2 regions of the Halalkalibacterium halodurans genome follow, and region 2 is predicted to be linked to the other one. Evidence: a T-box and tRNA genes for the amino acid it is inferred to sense, from the RefSeq annotation. Region 2 holds a T-box; the other holds one or more tRNA genes.
What was found. A T-box is a leader RNA that pairs with one kind of tRNA and senses whether it is charged. The one in region 2 lies ahead of argS (arginine--tRNA ligase), so its partner is inferred to be a tRNA-Arg.

Region 1: it has a tRNA-Arg gene. The T-box ahead of argS (arginine--tRNA ligase) is inferred to sense a tRNA for this amino acid. The anticodon was not compared.

Annotation. Positions count from the first base shown of each region.
Region 1 is NZ_CP040441.1:2,955,507-2,963,885, reverse strand. It holds gene FED51_RS14425 (hypothetical protein) at 1-142, shown strand, start outside; tRNA gene FED51_RS14420 (tRNA-Gln) at 184-255, opposite strand; gene comGA (competence type IV pilus ATPase ComGA) at 371-1,417, shown strand; gene comGB (competence type IV pilus assembly protein ComGB) at 1,407-2,444, shown strand; gene FED51_RS14405 (glutathione peroxidase) at 2,478-2,951, opposite strand; tRNA gene FED51_RS14400 (tRNA-Ala) at 3,106-3,181, shown strand; tRNA gene FED51_RS14395 (tRNA-Ser) at 3,199-3,291, shown strand; tRNA gene FED51_RS14390 (tRNA-Met) at 3,463-3,539, shown strand; tRNA gene FED51_RS14385 (tRNA-Tyr) at 3,545-3,629, shown strand; tRNA gene FED51_RS14380 (tRNA-His) at 3,642-3,717, shown strand; tRNA gene FED51_RS14375 (tRNA-Gln) at 3,733-3,807, shown strand; tRNA gene FED51_RS14370 (tRNA-Gly) at 3,812-3,886, shown strand; tRNA gene FED51_RS14365 (tRNA-Arg) at 3,888-3,964, shown strand; tRNA gene FED51_RS14360 (tRNA-Gly) at 4,150-4,220, shown strand; gene yidD (membrane protein insertion efficiency factor YidD) at 4,262-4,489, opposite strand; gene comGC (competence type IV pilus major pilin ComGC) at 4,696-5,004, shown strand; gene comGD (competence type IV pilus minor pilin ComGD) at 4,997-5,440, shown strand; gene FED51_RS14340 (type II secretion system protein) at 5,427-5,753, shown strand; gene FED51_RS14335 (competence type IV pilus minor pilin ComGF) at 5,773-6,183, shown strand; gene comGG (competence type IV pilus minor pilin ComGG) at 6,180-6,563, shown strand; gene FED51_RS14325 (YqzE family protein) at 6,637-6,843, shown strand; gene FED51_RS14320 (DUF2626 domain-containing protein) at 6,995-7,240, shown strand; gene FED51_RS14315 (MBL fold metallo-hydrolase) at 7,323-7,958, opposite strand; gene FED51_RS14310 (DUF2759 domain-containing protein) at 8,223-8,379, shown strand, end outside.
Region 2 is NZ_CP040441.1:913,954-921,084, forward strand. It holds gene thiT (energy-coupled thiamine transporter ThiT) at 1-44, shown strand, start outside; gene FED51_RS04425 (S8 family serine peptidase) at 73-2,469, opposite strand; gene FED51_RS04430 (GOLPH3/VPS74 family protein) at 2,832-3,536, shown strand; gene FED51_RS04435 (DUF3052 family protein) at 3,591-4,043, shown strand; T-box leader at 4,106-4,315, shown strand; gene argS (arginine--tRNA ligase) at 4,362-6,047, shown strand; gene FED51_RS04445 (ATP-grasp domain-containing protein) at 6,110-7,039, opposite strand.

The DNA.
Region 1 (8,379 bases), 2.0 Mb from region 2:
CGGGTTTTTAATGATTTATGGATGGTATTTGCATAGGCGGCTCTTTTTTGGACCATTTATTGCGTTATTGCTCGGAGTGAACTTTTTGCTCATTTTGAAAGAGCGTGTAGCTGTGCGAAGGATGGCCGGAGATCGATCATAATAAAAAAACGACAGATCGTTGAACGATCGTCGTTTTTTTTACTGGGCTAGCTGGATTCGAACCAGCGCATCACGGAGTCAAAGTCCGTTGCCTTACCGCTTGGCTATAGCCCAATGGGTTACACACTCTAGTATGACTAATTGGTTCAGCTTTATTCAAAAAAATGAAGGATTGTCCTAATTTTTGTCGAATGTAAAACTTTAGATGTAGATGGAAGGAGGTGAACCTTTGACGACCATTCACAACCAGAGTCGAAAGCTCCTACTTCAAGCATTACGTCAAGGGGCAAGTGACATTCATTTGTCAGGAACACGAGAAGACGGGATCATCCAGTTTCGTTTAAACGGTCGGCTCGCCCCGTTTCAAAGGATTCCCCTTCAAACGGCAGAAAGACTCGTCAGCCACTTTAAATTTTCAGCAGGTTTAGATATTGGCGAACGGCGAAAGCCTCAAAGCGGGGCGATGGATCTTATACTAGAACAAAAGATTCCAGTTTCTCTGCGCGTTTCCACTTTACCCACTCCCCTTTTCGAAGCGGTGGCCATTCGACTTCATCCTCAGCAAACCCCTTTTGCCCTTGAGTCAATTCCGTTGATAAAAAGACAAGCTCAACAGCTCATTTCCTTGATGACACGAACGCAAGGGCTCATTCTCCTAACAGGAGCGACAGGCTCAGGGAAGACAACAACACTCTACGCCATGCTCCAGAAGGCACTCCACATGCAAAACCTCCACATTGTCACGATAGAAGATCCGATTGAACAATTAAATCCCGCGTTTACACAGTTTGAAATGAATGAAAAGGCTCAGTTAACCTATGAAGTCGGTCTGAAAGCGGCCTTGCGCCATGATCCCGATGTGATTATGATTGGGGAAATTCGCGATCAGACAACGGCCGTTTATGCTGTTCGTGCCGCTCTAACCGGTCACCTCGTATTGGCAACGATCCATAGTGCCAATGCCAGGGGAACAATCACCAGGTTATGTGAGATGGGGGTTGCGCTTCATGACCTTCGAGAGGTAGTGGTAGCGATCATTGCTCAAGAGCTGATCTCACGAAAATGTCCCCTTTGTCTCTCGAGCGATTGTTCCCCTTATTGCACATGGCTCAACAATCGAAAGCGTGCCGCTATTTTTGACATTCTCGAAGGAAAGGCATTACAAGAAGCATTAACAGCAAACGATTCTTCTTTTGACGGATTAGGAAAAGAACGTAGGTTTGCCATTGCACTAGGCTATATAGAAGAAAAGGAGGCAAAGAATCGTGCCCTTTAAAGGTGCAGAGTGGTCAAAGGAAAAGAAGGCGCGCTACTTAATGCACGTTGGTCAATTGCTTGAACAAGGATACCACCTTTATGAAGCTGTTCAATTTCTCGCAATTCACGCTCCCTCCTCTGCACAAAAGAAAATGAACGCAATGCTAATGGATTTACGATCAGGATACCCGTTGCACAAAGCTCTTGACCATTTGCAGCTTCCGCAAGACGTGCAGCTGCTATTGTATGTCAGTGAACGGAATGGGGATTTGGCCCAAGGGTTTCGGAAATCTGGAGAGCTATTTAAGAAAAGGGAGGAGATGAAGCGAAAGTGGGAAGGCGCGATGCGCTATCCACTTTTATTAATCATCGTAACGCTGCTGCTGATGTTTATCCTTATGTATTTTGTCCTTCCCCACCATGAAACGTTATACCGTTCCCTACAAATCGAATTGCCAGTTATTACGAAGCTTGTAATCGCTTGTAGTGAAAAGCTTCCATGGTTGTTTACTGCCTTTTTCGTTGTGGCGATTTTACTTGTATTGACCTATTTTGTTACGTTTCACCGTTTTCCCCCAACGAAAAAAGTAACAGTGCTTTTACGAATACCAGGTTTGTCACAATGGACGAAGGAAGTGATCACATGTCTATTTTGTTTAACGCTAGGTGGTTTATTAAAAGGAGGACTTTCCATCATGGAGGCGCTTTCAATCTGTAAAGAACAAGATTTCTTTTTGTTCTTTCGAAGTGAGGGCGAGGAAATGATGTTAGAACTGGAGAATGGTGAACGACTTTATGAGTGCTTACGGCGCCGTCCTCATTATTTAAAAGAACTCCCATTTGTTGTGGAGAACGGGGAAAAAACAGGAAATTTAGCAAAGGATCTTTTATATTTTAGCGACTATCAACTAGAAGAGTTTGAGCGGAGAGTGAAAAAATGGCTTGTCGCAATCCAACCAATCGTTTTTAGTATGATTGGAGCGGTCATTCTTGTTCTGTTTTTAGCGATGATGCTTCCAGTTTTCCAAATGATCGGGGCTATATAAACGAAGCGGCCTGAATAAGTTCAGACCGATTTGTTAAAGGAGCTCTTCTATGTCGTCTTTTATTTTTATAGGAGAAGTACTTGGTGCATACCGTTTTACCACATTGCCGGAACGATCAATGAGAAATTTCGTGAAATTCCACTTAATCTTTTCAGTAAACAAGCCTCCTTGCTGACTTGTTAAATATTGAAACAGAGGGTGGGCTTCCTTTCCGTTTACCTTTACTTTTTCAAAAATAGGGAAGCTCACCCCATAATTCCGTTCACAAAAGGCAGCAATTTCGTTATGGTCACCAGGTTCTTGGTTCATAAATTGATTACTAGGAAATCCAAGCACAGTGAATCCTTGATCTTTATACGTTTCATACAAGATTTGTAGCTCTTCATATTGAGGGGTGAGCCCACACTTGCTGGCCGTATTGACGATGAGTAGAACTTGATCCTTATAATCAGAAAGAGCCTTTTCTTCTCCGTTAATAAGTCGTGCGGAAAATTCATGTATGCTCATCACGAGCCTCCTTTTCCTTCTTTTAAAAATAATGTATACTGTACAACAAGGAATTTCAAAGAAAATGAGCCAATAAAATTTTTTTGGAATAACTATTGATTTTTCTAGTGAATGTATGGTATATTATAAACCGTCGCTACGAGATACACATGATGGGGCCTTAGCTCAGCTGGGAGAGCGCCTGCTTTGCACGCAGGAGGTCAGCGGTTCGATCCCGCTAGGCTCCACCATTTAATTGCATGATGTTGGAGGAGTACCCAAGTCTGGCTGAAGGGATCGGTCTTGAAAACCGACAGGCGGGTTAAACCGCGCGGGGGTTCGAATCCCTCCTCCTCCGCCACTTTACAACAACATCCATTTACTTTATAACGACGCGGGGTGGAGCAACGAGCGAAACTTCTGCCGAGAAAGCAACGAGTAACCTCGACGCATGATAGCGTCTGAGAGGAAACGAGAAGAGGAGAGGTCCTGCTTCTTTAGAAAAAAACAACATCCATTTACTTTATAACGACGCGGGGTGGAGCAGTCTGGTAGCTCGTCGGGCTCATAACCCGAAGGTCGGCGGTTCAAATCCGTCCCCCGCAACCAAAGATGGAGGGGTAGCGAAGTGGCTAAACGCGGCGGACTGTAAATCCGCTCCCTCAGGGTTCGGCGGTTCGAATCCGTCCCCCTCCACCATTTATAGTCTTGGCGACTGTGGCGAAGTGGTTAACGCACCGGATTGTGGCTCCGGCACTCGTGGGTTCGATTCCCATCAGTCGCCCCATTTTGCTTTTGATATTGGGCTATAGCCAAGCGGTAAGGCAACGGACTTTGACTCCGTGATGCGCTGGTTCGAATCCAGCTAGCCCAGCCAATAGGCGGAAGTAGTTCAGTGGTAGAACACCACCTTGCCAAGGTGGGGGTCGCGGGTTCGAATCCCGTCTTCCGCTCCAGGCGCCCGTAGCTCAATTGGATAGAGCGTTTGACTACGGATCAAAAGGTTAGGGGTTCGACTCCTCTCGGGCGCGCCATTGAAATGAAAAACCAATCATCAGAAAACAACATAACATGCGGGTGTAGTTTAGTGGTAAAGCCTCAGCCACGAGCAAAACATCTGCCGAGAAAGTAGCGAGTTGCCTTGACGCATCAAGCGACGCAAGCTTGGCGAGAAGAGGAAGAGGCATGAAAAACCAATCATCAGAAAACAACATAACATGCGGGTGTAGTTTAGTGGTAAAACCTCAGCCTTCCAAGCTGATGTCGTGGGTTCGATTCCCATCACCCGCTTTGAAAATAGAAGGCGTCCAAGTTTGTTAATAACAAGGACGCTATTTTTCTTGTTTTTTTTCAGGTACTGGATCAATTCCGCCCCGATGAAAAGGGTGACATTTAGAAATGCGTTTAATTGTTAGCCATCCACCTTTCAATACGCCAAACCGTTGAATCGCTTCAATTCCATAGTGGGAACATGTAGGATAAAAACGGCATGTTGGTGGCGTTAGAGGTGAGATGAATTTTTGATACAATCGAATGCAGCCAATAAAAAAACGTTTCATGTTTATCATCCTTTTTTGCGAATCCATGTAAAAATAATCGAAAATAAAAAAGGAAAGCTGTATCATATTGTCGAAATAGAAGATGACCCTACATGGAAAGGAGGGTATTCTTCTTTATTGACTCCTTCTTTTATCTTCTCTTTCCCTCTCGAGCTTGTCAACTTTATTCCCTTTGTCTTAATTAAATGAACGAAAGGAGCTGAAACATGAAAAAACCGTTCCACCGCCAAGCTGGTTTTACGCTTGTCGAAATGATGATCGTCTTAATGATCATATCTATTTTGCTGCTTGTAGCTCTTCCAAGTATGACGAAAAACAATGAGGTGGCTGGGGATAAAGGTTGTGAAGCCACCGTTAAGTTATTACAAACACAAGTTCACGCTTATGAAATTGACCATGATCGACTTCCTACCAATTTGGATGCATTAAAACGAGAAGGATATGTAGAGCATACTGAATGCCCCAATGGGAAAAAGCTAACACTTCGAAATGGAGTCGTGGCTATTAGTGAGTAGATCTAACGGTTTTACCCTCATGGAAACCCTCATCGTGCTCTTCATCTTTTCCATTCTCATCAGCCTTCCACTTGCTTTCCTACCTAGCCAATCAAAGCATCAGCAATCTGAGCATGCTGCCCGTCTATTTAACGAAGATCTTTTGTTCGCACAGCACCTAGCAATGACCGAAGGAATGAGAATCAAGGTTGAGATCGATCATCACAATGAACGATACACATTGGTTAGTGACTCGAGTCGTTCCTATCTAAGTCGAGCATTTCCAATGGAAGGGATGTATTTTGAAGAAGGAACATTAGGGGGAAATCGCCCGATTGAATTTCTTCCAAATGGCCATCCCCGTTTTGCAGGTTCTATCTCTTTATACGCAGGGGATCGTCAATATCGATACACGATTATGATTGGTAAAGGAAAGGTGAAATATGAACGATTGTAAAGGGTATACACTTATAGAAGTGTTGGTTGCCCTTGTTTGTTTATCGATTATGACGGCTGCTTTATTCCCTGCTTTTGTTTGGTTTATGAACGAGTCAGCAGATGTTAAACGGGTAAAGGTTGCTCAATTTTTGTTGGAGGATGCCTACCATGAATATTTATCTATCCATGAACTGCGTACAGAAACGATCGTTGGAGAAACAGTGTACCAGTTTAATCTCAAGGAAAGTGAGCTTGGGGCTGTTCAATTATGCATCCATTGGGTAAATCGGAAAGGGCAAGCGTATGAGACGTGTCGGCTTGCAAAATTGTAAGGGATTCACGTTGATCGAAGTGTTACTCACGTTAGCCTTGATCATGATACTATTAACAGTCATTCCTCTGTTTTTACCCCTCCTTTCCCTTCCTTCATCCTCCACCATCTCAACGAACGAGACAATCGTTTTTTTTAACCAACTAGCGGCAGAAGCACGTCAGTCCGTTCGGATCGAATTTGATTCACCATCTCGTCGTCTCCTTTTGTACCAGCCGTCAGGTGATATCATTAGTTTTGAACTGATAACGGACGAGCGGATTCGTCGTCAGGTTAATCGCCAAGGACAAATCATTGTACTGTACCACGTTGTTGATTTTTATTGTGAGTCAACCGCTGAAATATGGCGCTGTGCTATTTATGATCAGACGGGACGGGTAGGGGAACGACCATTACCAACGTTTGAGCAGTTAGCAGGTGTTAAAAAGTGAAAAAACTTCATAATCAAAACGGGTTTGCCTTACCGCTCATGTTATGCCTCTTGATGCTTTTGGCTGCAGCTTCTCTCTATTGGTGTGAATCTTTGTTAATGGAAAAAAGGATCGTTCAGCAACAGGAATACGTCATGCAATTAGATTCGCTCATTCAAGTCGGAATGAAAACACTTTTAACAGAGGAGAACGGTGGCTTGGAAAATGCAGTGCTACGATTTGGTCAAGATGTTGTTGCGTATCAGGTCCGTTCGTCAACGGATACAACAGCAACCATACAAATAACAGCAGAGCTTGGATCAGGTCAGCGTAAGTCAGTCGTTGTGTCAATCGATTTAGCTAAAGGAACTCTCCGGGACTATCGGGAAGTGAATCCATAACAAAGGTTAAATTTTTTGAATGCGGGAATAATGATTGTGAGAGACGGCTTTGCTGAGAGAAAGGAGCTTACTTATGTCTTTTCAGGATTTAGTAAAGTTTATTACCCAGCAGCTCGTGATGAGGATGCATGAATCAAAAGAGGAGCGTAAGGCAAAGCAGTTGGAAAAAAAGGAATACAGGCCACCATTGTCTCATCATGCTTTTGGAAGCATCCCTGTGGCCATGTCGATTGCTTGGAAAAACTCAAAGATTCGTGCCAAACTTCAGCGTTCAAAATAGCCTTAAGGAGAGGACACAGTTTTGACAAGGAAAGTGGCATTTACATTTGATCCTTGTTTCCGATATAATAGACCTGTACTCTATTGTGTAAATGCTTAACTATGCGTAGGGAATGGAATCGACAGCTTTTGATGTGAAGGAGGGAGACGACATGGAGCGAATGTATCGTGTCATGGCATTTTGGACAGGAATAATGGCTGTCTTATTTTACGTTGGTGACATGTATAATGTGGCTCTGCTATTCTTTGCCAAAACAGGTGCCTTTATTGCGTTAAGTTACCTTAACTTATCGGAACGGGTATACATGTACATCTTTGGTGCATACTTAACGGTTTTCTTTATCGGGTTTACGTACTATTCGACTTTCTTGCTCGTACCGAGCTTCGGGGGTCATTAAAAGAGTGTGAGGTTATTCCGAAGCAATGGAATAACCTCTTTCTTTTTGCATCAGGGAACTCGTAACGATAGGATCTACATATTTAAAAGCCTGATAAAAATGGATTGCCGTCCATCTCGTGGCCGATCGTTGTCGTTGGACCGTGGCCTGAAGCGACGGTCGTATCTTCAGGTAACTCAAGAAGCTTGTCATGGATGCTGTCTAATAAGAGTTGATGATCCCCGCCAGGTAAATCGGTTCGTCCGATGCTGCCTGCAAAGAGGGCGTCACCAGAAAACACGATTTTATCTTCTTTTGCATAATACGAAAGGCTCCCTGGGGAATGTCCAGGTGTTTCCAACACTTGATAGGAAAATGAACCAATCGATAAATCTTGTTCTCCGGTTATGAGGTGTTCTGCTTCTCGAGCTTTAATTGATGAACCAGGAATAAACAGACTAGAGCCATTTCGTTGAGGATCTATGAGCCACTCTTTTTCATTTTCATGTATGTAAACTGGGATATGAAATGTATTACGCACGTCCTCCACTGCTCCGATGTGATCAAAATGGGCATGGGTTAATAAAATGGCGAGCGGGGTAATTTGTCTTTCCCGTAACCAAGTGATTAATTTTTCACCTTCACCGCCCGGATCAAAAATAATTCCTTCTCCTTGATCGTTTGTATGAATGTAGCAATTGGTTTGTAGTGGACCTAACGGTAGCTGAAACCAACTCATCGTATCGCCTCCAAAAGATTTACGTATGTCTGTATTGTACCTTGGTTTCCCCTCTTTTTTCAAAAGAGAGAGGGCTAGAGGAACTCGACAAATGAGAAGAAAACGTTTAAAATGGACAATGTATGCGAAAGCTATAAGTGCAGCTTGGGATTGTTTACAGCTCTGTCATAATTTCAAGCTGTTAATGGATCGAAAGATGTTTATAATAATGATGAACTTATTGTTTCCATCGGTCATTTTTACATACGAAAAGGGGGAGACACCATGTTTGTAGCGGTTACAATGTTGCTCGTAGCCATTCTTTGTGGGCTAGCCGTTGTTCGTGAATTGCGTCGGAAAAACCTTTTTGCTGTTGGGTTTGCCGCAATCTCAATGGCGGTATTTGGTTGGTTTTCGATCGCAACCATCGTCACCTACATTT
Region 2 (7,131 bases):
AATATTCACAAATGTTTCAACCGAAAAAAGAGCTCGGGGTGTAAAGCCCAAGCTCTTTTTCTTCGTTACAGGTTATTTTACTACGATTTCATCCCCTAGGACAAAGTCGGTTTTCCCGAGTCGTTCCGCATAGGCAAACACATAATAGCGGCCGGGAGCAAGCTCCGTCGTATCCCATGTGACGTCATGATAGCCTTTGCCGATGTTCTGCACGACAGCAGCCGATGTGACGTACTCTAGCGTATCGCGCGTGTAAATCCAAAGACCAAACTCCTCTGCACCGTTTGGCAAATAGGCGCTTCCAAACAATACACCATTTTCATCAATGTCTAAATCAAACGTTGTAACCCGAGGATAATCTGGCTCTGATACAAAGAGGATCGTTGGCACCTCTACTGTTTGCGATCCATCAGATACGATGATCGTACCTTCGTAATAACCAGGATCTAATTTCCGCGCGTCGACTTGTACATTAAAGTTAATCTTCTGTGTTTTTCCTGGTTGTACGCGAAGGTTTTTACTCGTTTTCACTTTAATCCCGTCTGGGTTTCCAGCGAATTGAACGTCGAATTGATACGTTTTTCGTTTGTTCGATAAGTTATGAATCGTGAAATGCTGCCGTTCCACTTGTTTTCCGCGTTCTTTCGTGAACGTACCAAACGAATGGCTACCAGGTGTGACAAGGGTTTCAGCTTCAATTGCATCAACGATACGGATGCTTCCGGCCCCCTGTGTGTTGTGCGGGTAACGGTTGCCGTTTTCGTCTACAAGGTTTTCAGCTGTATTCATAAGTGCTGCTTTCACGTGGTCAACACCCCAGTTTGGGTGAGCTTCAAGGAGAAGCGCTGCTGCACCTGCTACGTGAGGAGAGGCCATGCTCGTCCCTTGACGTGAGCCGTAACCGTACGGATCATCAGGCTGGTGCGTTGGAATCGTACTCACAATCGCAACCCCTGGTGCAGAAACGTCAGGCTTAATCATCCACGTATGCATCACAGGTCCACGTGAGGAGAAATCGGCAACAGTTTCGCCGACGAGTTTATCAAACTCGATGGAGAACGTCACGGTATTCTGACCATTTTCAAGCTCGTTTCTCATCTTTAATCCGTCTTCATTTGATAGCATAATCGTTGGGATCGCCAGTCCAGGAACAGTTGGCTGAACTCCTGCAACGTTGTTATAAATAATCGCGCCCACTGCGCCCGCTGCTTTTGCATTTTCTGCTTTTTCGACAAATGGTATTTCTCCGCGAACGATTAAGGCAATTTTTCCTTCAACGTCCACACCTTCAAAATCACCCGGTTTGCCTAGGCCTGCAAAAGCATATTCATACGCCTCGCCATCGAGTTCAAGTAGTTCCTCATCTGACGGGAAGCCCATAATATCCGCACTCGGATAATCGATTCCATCTGATGTAAACACACTCGCTTTGTACTTATTATAAGGCAAGCGAGTGGCACCGACAGAAATGGCGTCGCGGGACGTACCAGGAGACCCTACTGTCCAGTTGTTCGGACCACTATTTCCGTTCGACGTAACCGCTACAACTCCTTCGGCCATCGCCCAATCGAGGGCAATGCTTGTCGCGAAGTCAGGATCATTTAATGTATTTCCTAATGATAGATTCATAATATCTGCGCCATCTTGAACAGCACGCTCAATTCCGGCGATTACCCCAGCGGTTGATCCACGCCCACCCGGTCCTAGCACACGATATGCTAGTAGGTTTGCATCAGGGGCAACCCCTTTGATCAGACCGTTGGCGGCTACAGTTCCAGCAACGTGTGTGCCATGTGTCGTTTCTGCACCACGCGGATCACCTGGTGATGTTTCTTGTGGATCATCGTTGTTGTCGATAAAATCCCAACCTTTGTAATCACCAAAAGCGTGGACTAAATCAGGATGTGTGTAATCAACACCTGTATCAAGAATGGCTACGGTAATGCCTTCACCTGTATAACCAGCTTCCCACGCATCATTGGCGCCGATGAAGGGAGCGCTGTCTAACATCTCAGGGCTGTAGGCATCCTTTTCAATGACAATTTCGTCAAAGTCAGTCTCTACCTCATATTCTATATTTGGATAGACAGCATGAACGCCATCAACCCCTAAAATAGAAGGAATTTGATGAGCTGGGAGCTCAAGGGCAAATCCGGAAAATAGAAAGTCATACTCATGAGTAACCGTGCTTGACGGGACCAAGTCTTGGATTTGCTCAATTACCGATTGACGGGCTTGTTTTAGCTCGTTTTTTGACTGTTTTTGTCCTTGGTGTTTGGCTTCAATAATCGATGGATCTTCAATTTCGACTATGACGGTCTCTAATGCAGAGGAAGAAGTATCAATCTCCCCGACCATCGGCGCAAGAGATGGCGATTCGCCATTCGCTTGACTCACTGGTATGTAGCTTGTTAGCGTTAGAAGTAAAATAAGGGTGAAGCTAACAAAAGTTCGAAACGTTCGCATCATCAATAAAAGTCACTCCTTTATAGGAAGATAGTGTGCAAGCATTCGCTCGCCATTTTGTTTCGATTCTAGAAATGTTTGCAGAACTCCTTTAATTGTAGAAAAAATGAGAAAAAACTACTTTTTTTATATAAAAATAATTAATTATTAAAAGGAAATGTGAGAAAAAAGTCGAAAAGAATGGGAAAATCGTGGAGATAAAAAAGAAATTACTGAAAGGAATTGAGTATCGCTTTTCAGTATTTGTCGAATAACAAAGTCTTAAGTTGTAGTCCTAAAGAATCAACCTGTTGTGCCAACAGGTTTTCGCAACCGTTTCACGATGAAAAACGTATAGTTTGTTAAACGGAATAAAGGTGGAATAAATGATGCTAACGTTAGCTGAAAAATTATTACTGATCGGATTAAATGATGAAACAGGTAAAGTCCACTATCAGGCGAGTACGGCGCTTCCATACGGTTTAGCAGGTGCGGTGCTTGCCGATCTTATGCTGTTAGGGAAAGTAGAGCTTCAAGGGAAAAACATTGTCGTTGTTGATCCAAAGCCGGTCGGCCAACCGATTTTCGATAAGGCACTACACATCATAAACAAAACGCCTCGTAAACGGAATGCGAAGTATTGGGTACAAAGATTAAAACGCGACTTAAAAACGTTGCGGCAAGATGTATTAACGCTCTTGATTGAGCAAGGGATTTTAAAGGAAGAAAAGCGAAAAATTCTCGGCTTATTTGAAACGCGAACGTACCCAGCGGTTGACGGAGAAATGGAAGAACAAGTGAAGGAAAAGCTGAGAGTCCTCGTATTGCAGCCAACTGAAATCGAAGAAAACAAAGAGCTGGCCCAAGAACGGACTCTTGTCCTCCTTTCACTCGTAAATGCGTGTGATCTGTTACGACAAGTATTTGATCGACAGGAAGCACGTGTCGTGAAAAAACAAGTAAAGCATTTGACAAAAGACGTACCAGTCTCCAAAGCCGTAAAAGAAATGGTCGATGCCATCAATGCTAGCGTTGTATTAGCCATTACATCAGCAGCGGTCGTCACGTCAAGTAGTAGCTCGTCTAATTAAGCATTTAATCATGGGAGAGACTAACGATAGATCAAACATAAGGAGGCCAATCATTTGACTCATCCTGTTATTAAAAAATTGCAGTTGAAAGATACAGAGCAACCGGTTTTGATTCTCAATGCACCGAAAGAATATGAAGATGTCATCCAAGCTTTTCCACAAGAAGTTCATAAAGAGGCGAAAGAAGAAGCTTATCCGCTCATCCAAGTGTTTGGCACAACAAACGAAGCGCTTCAAGAAGCAACGATGAAGATCTTCTCGAAGCTAGCGGAAAACGGACTTCTTTGGCTCTGTTATCCGAAAAAATCATCGAAAACCTACCGTGGCTCTAATTGCAGTCGCGAGACGGTGGCACAGCTTTTGGCCGAAGCGGGCTTTGAGCCTGTGCGCCAAGTAGCCATTGACGATGATTGGTCTGCTTTACGGTTCAAACATGTAGATACTATCAAAACAATGACGCGTAGCTTTGCCGTAACCGAAGCAGGCAAGAAGCGGACGGAAAAATAAGGATGAGATCATACTAGACAGATGGCGTGGGCTCTGTTAAAATGCTCGATAACTGAATCGCGTGAACGTTAAAGATTGGGAGAGTACTTTTACCGAAAGTCATAAAAGCGAGTCGGGATGGTGGGAGCCGATTGGACTGGTGAAAGGAAACGCACCCATGAAATGGCCTGTTGAATAAAAGTAGACAGGTCCGGTTTGTCACCGTTATGTGCATCAAGTGACTCACAAATGAGTAACGAGAGTGGTACCGCGGGTAAAAGCTCGCCTCTTTTTAGAAGAGGCGGGTTTTTTATTTTATTGTAGAAAGGATTGGTTAGGATGTTAGCGCAGATGATTTCAGAAGAACTGGCTCGCATTTTATCGTTGAAGGAAGACGAAGTCGAGCGTCTTCTTGAGATTCCTCCTCAAGAGACGCTAGGGGATTTGGCTTTTCCATGTTTCACTTTAGCCAAGACGAAAAGAAAAGCTCCTCCATTCATTGCCGCGGAACTTGAGGCCGCCTTTTTAGAACATAAAGAGGTCACGGCAAAAGCGACAGGAGGCTATGTGAATTTCTTTTTTCATCGCGAGACGGTGGCTGGGCAATTATTTCAGGAGATGAAATCCAATCAGTATTGGCAGCCGAATAGCGGGGATGGTAAACGTGTCGTCATCGATATGTCTTCTCCTAATATCGCAAAACCATTCGGCATTGGCCACTTGCGTTCAACGATTATCGGACATGCGTTGTACCATCTTCTGAAAAAAACAGGCTATGATCCGATCCGTGTGAATCATCTTGGGGATTGGGGAACACAGTTTGGGAAACAAATTGCGGCCTATCAACGTTGGGGTGGGGATGTTGCTCTCAAGCAAAACCCAATCGCCTCCTTTTTGGAACTCTACGTTCGTTTTCATGAAGAGGCGGAAAAGGACGAATCGCTGGAAGACGAGGGAAGGGAGTGGTTTAAAAAGCTGGAAGAAGGTGATGAAGAAGCGGACCGTCTTTGGACTTATTTTGTCAAGGAAAGCCTGAACGAATTTGACAGAATGTATAACAGGTTAGGGGTTGAATTTGACTATGTCCTAGGGGAAAGCTTTTACAATGATCAAATGGCACCTGTCGTCAAGGAACTACAAGAAAAAGGACTGCTCACGTGCAGTGAAGGTGCTCTTGTCGTGCCATTAGAGGATGCTGACTTGCCTCCATGTTTGATCGTGAAATCGGACGGAACCTCCATTTATGCGACAAGGGATTTAGCGACGGCGATCTATCGTCATCACGTGCAAAAAGGGGAAAAATTGTTGTACGTCGTCGGAGGGGAACAGACGCTTCACTTCAAGCAAGTGTTCCACGTGCTAAAGAAAATGGGCTATAAATGGGCGGATCAGTGTGAGCACATTTCGTTCGGATTACTCAGGTTGGATGGGAAGAAGATGTCAACGCGAAGAGGTCGGGTGGTGATGCTAGAAGATGTACTGAATGACGTTGTCGCCCATGCGAAGGCAAAAATAAAGGAAAAGCACCCAAACCATCCACATTTACACGAGGTGGCAGAAGCAGTAGGTGTTGGTGCTGTCATTTTCGGCGATTTAAAGCAAGATCGCCGGCTAGATGTGAACTTTCGCTTAGAGGACGCGTTGAGCTTTGAAGGGGAGACAGGTCCTTACGTTCAGTATACGTACGCGAGAATCCAGAGCATTCTTCGGAGAGGGGATAAGCTAAATGATAGCCGTCACATGGACTGGCAGCATGTGACGAACGATGAAGGGTGGAGTTTGTTAAAAGTGCTTATTCACTATCCGAATGTGCTCATTAAGGCGACCGAGGCAAGAGAGCCGCATCAGCTCGCCCGTTATGTCCTTACCGTCAGTAAAAAATTCAATCAATTCTACCACAAATACGTCATTCTCGCAGATGATGAAACGGTGAGGCAGGCAAGGCTTATTCTAGCTGAAAGGACTGGCGAAGTCATCGCAGATGCTATGGCTGTCCTGGGGGTGAAAACACCGGAAGAATTATAATGACAACGAGGTGGCACAAGTAGAGCCACCTCAACGTGTATTTGTCTACATAGGCGACGAGCTCACTCCAATGACAAAAGGCTCTTTAAATACTTTGCAACCTCTAACATGCCGTACTGTCCTACCCGTTGCTCTGCCTCCGAATTGTAATTTGTGTTCGTGTTAATGTCATACGTGTAAAGTGTTCCGTCTTTATCGCGGATGCATTCAATGCCGGCAACCTGAATGTCGTTCGCTTTCAGCACTTGTTCATATTTTTCAATGACTGGGTCATGGAAATCTTTGCAAATTTGAAATTTGGACGTGGGTTCTTCCCCTACTGGGCAAAATTTGCTTTCGATTGAGCACGTATCGGCTGGGCATAGCTCAAATCCTTCCGATGTATCGACACGAACAGCATATAGAAATGCGCCGCCGACAAATTCACAGCGTGTAATGTAAGGTTCAGCTGCTTGAATGTATTGCTGAAGAAGGGTGATGCCATCGACCGGCTCTTCAAATTCATCACTTTCTACATACTCTTTTAAAGCTGAAATGTGTTGGAATAGTTGGACGCCAAGCCCCTTGCCTGCACGATTATGCTTCGTAATAAAGGCTTGTCCTTCAAAGGAGGCTGCCGCATCAAGTAGCTCTTTCTTTCCTACAGCTACAATCGTTTTCGGAGTGGTGATCCCGAACGTTTCTAGCGCCATATATTGATTCACTTTACTTACTTCTAGCTGCAAAGCGCGAGAACCGTTAATGACCGTCCGCCCATGGCGCTCAAGCCAAGCGAGGACAGCGCCGGCTAACTCAGGAGCGTAACGGTGTCCGCGCGTATGGGAGGAGGCGCTCATTCGATTATAGAACACACCTTCTGGCGGTGCTTCATGAAGTTTGATTGAACCTGAACGAAGATGCCAATCCTCATAAGGAAGTCCAAGCTCCTCAAGTCGTTTAAATAGGTGAACCGTCCATTCATCGTTTTCGTGGATTACGTAAATTTTTTTCATGTACAACGCCTCCTCATTCCAAGTTGTTCTTTTTTTGTCTTGCTGTTTTCGGTACAATAACAAGTAATCTTTCCGACAGATAAGGTGTTAAA